2 regions of the Novosphingobium sp. Sphag1I genome follow, and region 1 is predicted to be linked to the other one. Evidence: riboswitches for the same ligand, from Rfam matches in the RefSeq annotation. Region 1 holds a riboswitch; the other holds the start of a gene.

Evidence for each region. Region 1 has a riboswitch for cobalamin ahead of ACZ9HU_RS03035 (HoxN/HupN/NixA family nickel/cobalt transporter). Riboswitches for the same ligand answer to the same signal wherever they lie in the genome.
Region 2: linked by a shared signal. The riboswitch ahead of ACZ9HU_RS05435 (TonB-dependent receptor plug domain-containing protein) and the one ahead of ACZ9HU_RS03035 (HoxN/HupN/NixA family nickel/cobalt transporter) in region 1 are both predicted to bind cobalamin.

What each region holds. Positions count from the first base shown of each region.
Region 1 covers NZ_JBWBQS010000002.1:207,977-211,387, forward strand. The annotation lists cobalamin riboswitch at 188-407, opposite strand; gene ACZ9HU_RS03035 (HoxN/HupN/NixA family nickel/cobalt transporter) at 454-1,446, opposite strand; cobalamin riboswitch at 1,627-1,867, opposite strand; gene ACZ9HU_RS03040 (MFS transporter) at 1,934-3,121, opposite strand; gene ACZ9HU_RS03045 (dicarboxylate/amino acid:cation symporter) at 3,261-3,411, opposite strand, start outside.
Region 2 covers NZ_JBWBQS010000004.1:61,171-64,581, forward strand. The annotation lists gene ACZ9HU_RS05430 (cell wall hydrolase) at 1-1,223, opposite strand, end outside; cobalamin riboswitch at 1,445-1,659, shown strand; gene ACZ9HU_RS05435 (TonB-dependent receptor plug domain-containing protein) at 1,774-3,411, shown strand, end outside.

The sequences.
Region 1 (3,411 bases):
GAAACGAGACCCAATTCAGGCCTCGGAGCGAGAACAGGCGGGGGCTTGCCGGAAAATCCGGTCGGCGCGCGACGGCGGGCCGACGCGCAAAGCGCCCGACACCACGCAACCCGTGCAGCCCCAGCCGCACAGTTTCGTCGCTCAGACGGAAGTTGACCGTGCCGTGACCATCCCCTGGACCAAGGCAAGAGCGACCAGAGCGCCGGCAGGTCTCCTGGCTCGCGGGTCACAGCTTGATGCACGCCTTCCCAGATCTGCATAGCAAGACCCAGTGGCCGCCCCGCGTGGGGCATGTGCATCGCGCTATCCGCTTACAGTTGCAGGGACAGCCGCGGATTTGGGCCGTTTCCGGCCCGCACCGCATTCCCGATTAAGCCCTTTCAGGCACCGGCGCGATCATGTGAGGGGCAAGCCCTCGATTGAGGATCTAGCCCATAAGAACGCCCGGCGCAATCACGGCGCGGGCGAAATCTCGATTTCATCCAACCGCTTCCAGCGATAGATCGCGAAACTTATGATCCAACAGGCGGCAAACAGGCCGATGATCGAAAAGCCCAGATTGTTGAAATTGCGCCCCAATCTCGCCACCATACCCCATGGCCATCCGGTCAGGCTCAGCTTATCGCCGATCAGGGCCAGCGTCTCGATCCCGCCAATCACGATCGCCACAAGGGCCGACATCATCGTAATGGTGATGTTGTAGTAAAGCTTGCGAACCGGCTTTACAAAGGCCCATTCATAGGCCCCCACCATCATCACACCGTCCAGCGTATCGACCAGCGCCATCCCGGCCGCAAACAGCGCGGGCAGGACCAGCAACCGGCCCAGAAACATACCACTGGCCGCCTGATTGGCCGAAATGCCAAGGATGGCGACCTCGGTCGCGGTATCAAACCCCAGCCCGAACAGAAAACCCAGCGGCGCCATATGCCATGGCCTCGAAATCAAACGAAACATTGGCCCGAACAGGCGCGAGAGTATCCCGCGCGACACCGGCAACATATCCAGATCATCGGCATCGACAACGCCCCCGGCGCGAACATGGCGAAACTTGGCCCAGACAGAGCGCAGGATGGCCAAGTTCATCCCCGCAATGGTGAACAGGAACAGGGCCGAAACCGCCGTCGCGATCATGCCGCCCAAATCCTTGAACGCGCTGAACCGCGACAGCGCACTGGCGGTCAGGGCAACGCTGATCGAGGCAACGGCGATGATCCCGGAATGGCCCAGCGCGAACCAGAAGCCTGCGGAAATCGGGCGCTGGCCTTCCTGCATCAATTTGCGGGTGACATTGTCGATGGCGGCGATGTGATCGGCATCGACCGCATGGCGCAGCCCCAAACCCCATGCCAAAAGGGCCGTGCCCAACATCAAAGGCTGCGCACCGAACAGGGCAAAGGCCCAGACCCAAGCCATAATATTGGCCGCCACCAAACCGGCCATCATCGCGCCGATACGCCAGCGCAAAGGCGCTGACAAAAATCTCTTTCTCACAAGCAGGAACCCCCGGCCTTGAACGACACAGCCGGACCTTTCGCAAAGCGCCGCGCGCCCTGCGTCCATTCCGACCAACACACGTCGCTCAGACGGAGTTCACCGTGCCGCGGCCATCCCCTGGGCCAAGGCAAGAGCGACCAGACGCCGGCAGGTATCCTGGCTCGCGGGTCAAGGCTTGATGCATGCCTTCCCAGACCTCGCATGATTTAGCGTCCGGCCCAGTGGCTGCTTCCCCCATGTGTGAGGAAGCCTATGCATCGCGCTCACCGCTTACAGTTGCAGGGACAGCCTCGGCCTCGGGCTGGACAGGCCAGCCCTCACCGTGTTCCCGAATTAAGCCCTTTCGGGCACCGGCGCGATCTTTTGCCCGGAGCCAAGCCCCGGACAGATCGGTTCTTACGCCAAAGCCAGTCTAAAGCAATCCCTTTGAAAAGGTTCAGTCCTGAGTGCGGTAAGGCCCAAGCAACGCGATCAAAGCCACCACCAACGCCAGTCCGGCGGCCGATGCGCCCAACGCCAGGCCATAGCCGCCCGTGCGATCAACACTGAACCCCACCAACATCGGGCCAAGTGCCGCACCAAGGCTGAATGTGCCCAGAATGACGCCATAGGTCGCGCCATAGTTCTTCATCGCGGCATAGCGACTGGTGAAAAACGCCAGCATATCAACCTCGGCGCCCGCGGCCAGCCCCAGCATCAGCGCAGCCGGCAACACCGGTCCGCCCAGCCCCAGCAAGATGCACGAGCCCACCGGCATGGCCAAAAAGATTGCGGCGACAAAGGGCGCATAAAACCGGTCGAACAACCAACCCACGATCACCCTCGCCGCAATCACCGCCAGACCGATGCTGGCCGCCATCTTGGCCGCCAAAGCGGCGTCCATCCCGCGATCAACCAGCAAGGGAACCAGATGAATGATCAACCCGGCCACAATCACCCCCACCAAAAAGGCAATGGCCAGCAACATGAAGATCGCCCGATTGCGTTCAAAATGTCCGGCATGGCGCTTTTCCGGCGTCGGCGCTTCCCGACTTTGCAGGAACGAGAGAGGAATCCCGACAAGGGCCGCCGCCCCGGCCATCACCAACGTTGCCGTGCGCCATCCATCCTGGGCAAAAATCGGCCCCAAAAGCGCGGGAACCAAGGCCGCCGCCAAGCCTGTCCCGACCAGCATGAGGCCCAACGCGAGACCTCGCGCTTTATCAAAACGCATGGAAACCATCCGCGCCCATGCCGCCGGCGTCGTCCCACATCCCGCCAGCGACACCATCAGCCACAGCCCGTACCAGCCCCAGACCGACGATCCGGCAAAGGATAAAGCCAAAAGCGCCAGCGGCATGGCGACATAAGAGGCCAGTGCCAAAGGCCGCAGTCCGATACGATCAGCCAACCGCCCGACCAATGGCGCCGACAGAAAGATGCCCAATTGCTGAAACGTAGCCGCACCCGAAACGGCCGCCCGGCTCCAGCCAAATTCGGCCTGAAGCGGTTTGACAAACAGGCCCAGCGAATAGAAGCCGATCCCCATTGTGCCGAACCCCACGCCCAGCGCGGCGGCCAGCACGATAGGCCAGTGGCGCGCCAATTCCTGTCGCGCGGTGATATTGGTATTGCGATCCGTCATCGGTTCAGCTTGCGAGCATAGGCTTCGCCCTGCAAGCGACAATCATCCGACAGGCGGATAGGTCCGAAATTCTGTCGAACGTGATGTCACGCCCACGGGCGCGACATCATAGACCGCAACCCCGCCAAAGGCCGGGCCGTCACGCCAATTGCCGCACGCTGACCTCTTGCCCCTGTTCCTCGACGCTGTGGCGCAGGGCCGCGGCGACGGCCAGATCGCCCACGACATTGGGAACGGTACGGCACATGTCCAGCAAACGGTCGATACCGATGACCAGACCGATCCCCTCA
Region 2 (3,411 bases), on a different contig from region 1:
CTATTTTGATATTCAGGGCGCACATTATCGCTGCCGGGCAAGTTATTGGCACGATAGGCCGCTTCGCCGCCATGGCGTAACGCCTCGGCGGTATATTGCGGTGCGGCAAGAGCAGGCGTGGCAACTGCCGCTGCACGCGGCGCGGGGTTCAAAGTCTGACCCATTTTGGCGGCATAGGCCCGCTCGATGGCGATGGGATCATCGACCAATTCGCGATTTGCAATGGCGACGCGCTGATGCGGCACGGGCAAGGGTTCGCTCATCGCGTGAACAAAACGGAATGCGCCGGAATCGCCTGCCGGACCATGCATCCGGTAAAAACGGTGCGCGCCGATCTGGCCGATAAAGTTCAGACTGTCGGCCCAATAGGGGTGGACGGCAAAAGTGTGGTAATGCGTGGCAAGGCCAACCGGGGCATAGACATAGCCGCCAAGGGCCGCCCGTGCGACGGTTTCGGCACGGCTCCAGAAATAGCGGCTGGGTTTGCGCATCAATGCGCCGTCACAGGTAAAGGTGAACTGACACCCGGTGGCGCGCTCGGAACCCTGAAACACCACGCCGCACACCGATTTGGGATAGGCGGGGTGGGCCATGCGGTTCAGCACGACCTGCGCCACGGCGCGCTGTCCGTCATCGGGTTCGCTGGCGGCTTCGTAATAGATCGCCGCCGTCAGGCATGACAGCGCGCGTTCCCGATCCACCGCATTGGCCAGACCCGACAGCGCCCGCGCCGCAGGGCCGGAACCGGGCAGGGGCGCTTCATCCTCGCCCTGCGCCGCATTGTCGCCATCCCAATGCAGTCCCGGCGCAATCGTCGCCAGCGCCGATCGCCAGCCGGTCGTCGGGGCCTGTGGCTCGGCTTCGCGGCTGACATAGTAATAGGCAGCACCCGGCCAACTGTCGCCTGGTTGTTCAAAGGGCATGGGGGCAAGGCTGGCCTGTCCATCGACAGGGTCTGCTTCTTCATGTGTGGTGGTTGCGGCCAAGGCCATCGCGCCGGTGCCTTGTCCGCGATAGGCCTGAACCGCCAGCATAGCCAACAGTGCGCAGACCACGGCCAGAACCCGATGCATCGCGGCGCGGCGCATTTCGGCATTGCGCAAGGCGTTGATCTTCATCCCGCCGCCCCGGCGCAGGCGCGCAGCATCATCGGACGTCCGCATATCATATGCGGGCATGGACTGGCTGGCATTGGGCGCAAGAGCGACACGAAACTTGTTCATCCTGACATCTCGGCCTGTTGCAGGGGCGGGTCAGCATGGCAAAACATACATTGGCCCGGCTTGCATCAGCCGATTTCCTGCCGTCTCATTGCGGCACTGTTGGGCCCACTAATCCTTAACGCCTTAATTTCGAGCCGCCGTTCAGGGTTAATATTAACTTCCTTTTCCATCAGTAGGCCCACTTTTGTCGGCCCTTGCGTATATGGCCATGCGGGGCTAGGGCGGCGGCCAACGCCAACGGTGCCTTTCGCAAGATCGGCTGAAAAGGGAATTTGCATGCCTGTCGCGCCCGCGCGGCAAGTGAGGCAAAGCTGCCCCCGCAACTGTTTCCGGGCGAGCGTACTGTCACATGCCACTGGGCCAAATGGCCTGGGAAGGCGGCAGATGCGCGTTGACCCCGGATAGCCAGGAGACCTGCCGTTGGTTGTCGTTCAGCGCCGGGCGGGGAGGACCGGATGCAGCGCGATGCCGTCTGTTTTCCATGCGCAAGGGGTGCGTGGGACGGCCTCTCCCGCCACGAACGGCATCTGCCTTCGTGAGGGGAAGAGCTATGAATATCCGTAATTTCGCCGTGGCATCGTCGTTGGTGGCGCTTGCCTTGTCCACGCCTGCGCTGGCCGCCGATGATGGTGATGCGATCACCGTTCTTGCCACCGGCCAGAGCCAGCCGGTCAATGAAACGGGCCAGTCGGTCAGCGTCGTCGACCTGTCCGAAATTCAATCCATTCAGGGGCCGGACCTGACCCGCATTTTCTCGCGCCTGCCGGGCGTGTCGATTGCGCGTGCGGGCGGCATGGGGGCGACGACCAGCCTGTTCGTGCGCGGCGCCAATTCCGAACAGACGCTGGTGATGATTGACGGCGTCAAGGTTGAAGATACGGCGGCCCCTTCGGGCGGCTATGATTTTGCCAGCCTGACCTCTGGCGGCATCGGTCGCATCGAATTGCTGCGCGGATCGAACAGCGTGGTGTGGGGCAGCAACGCCATCGGCGGCGTCATCGCCATCACCAGCCGCGAATTGAACGGCGTGGAACTCAGCCTTGATGGCGGCACGAACAACACGTTTGACGCGGGGGCCACGCTGGGCATTGCCAAGGACGCCTATGCAATCACCGTCAATGGCGGCTATTTCAGCACTGACGGCATTCCCACCCGCGTCACCGACACGCTTTCCAACGGTTTCCGCCAGACCCGCCTGTCGACCCGCGCCCGCCTGCGTCTGGCGCAGGGGCTGAACCTTGTCGCCACGGCGCGATATGCCGATGGCAAGGTGGGGATCGATTCCTATGACTGGACGCTGGGTTATGTGAACCGCGGCGAAAAGCAGTCGAGCGAGCAGGTGTCGGGCCGCGTCGGTCTGGAATATGCGGCGGACAAGTATACGGCGCGTCTGGGCATCAGCCAGTCCTCGCTGCGTCGCGGTTATATCGACCCCACGGTTCAGAGCAGCGAATACAGTTCCTATCTGGGCCGCAGCACGCGCATCGATGGCGCGGCGCATGTCGATCTGCCCTATTTCTTTTCCGCCGATCTGGGCGGCGAGGCGATGTGGAACCACGCGCGTTCGTATTATTTCACGCCGGGCGCGGTGAATGATGCCAATATCGCCAGCGGCTATGGCCTGCTGGGCTGGCGTGCGTTTGGGCTGAGCCTGTCGGGCGGCCTGCGCGTGGACAGCCATTCGACCTTTGGCACTCACACCAGTTTTGGCGCGAACGGGACGTACAATTTGATCTCGGACGTGCGCCTGCGCGCTTCCTATGGCGAAGGGTTCCGCGCCCCGACCCTGTATCAGTTGTTCGATCCCTATTCGGGCAACACGACGCTCAAGGCCGAAACCAGCAAATCCTATGACATCGGGCTGGAAAAGGGCGACCGCAATGGCAAGCTGTATGGCGCCGTCACGTGGTTCCACCGCAATATCAACAATCAGATCGACTATGATCTTTCGACCTCGACCTATGCCAACCTTGGCCGCACCCGCGCCGAAGGGCTGGAGTTCGAAACGGGCCTGCGCCCGGTCGATGCGTTGCAATTGCGCGCGGCCTATACTTTCGTGAAGAGCACGAACCAGACCGCAGGCAGCACGGCCTATGGCAAGGATCTGGCCCGTCGTCCGCGCCACATGGTCACATGGTCGGCGGATTGGAAAACGCCTCTGGCCGGTCTGGCCGTGGGCGGTGACATT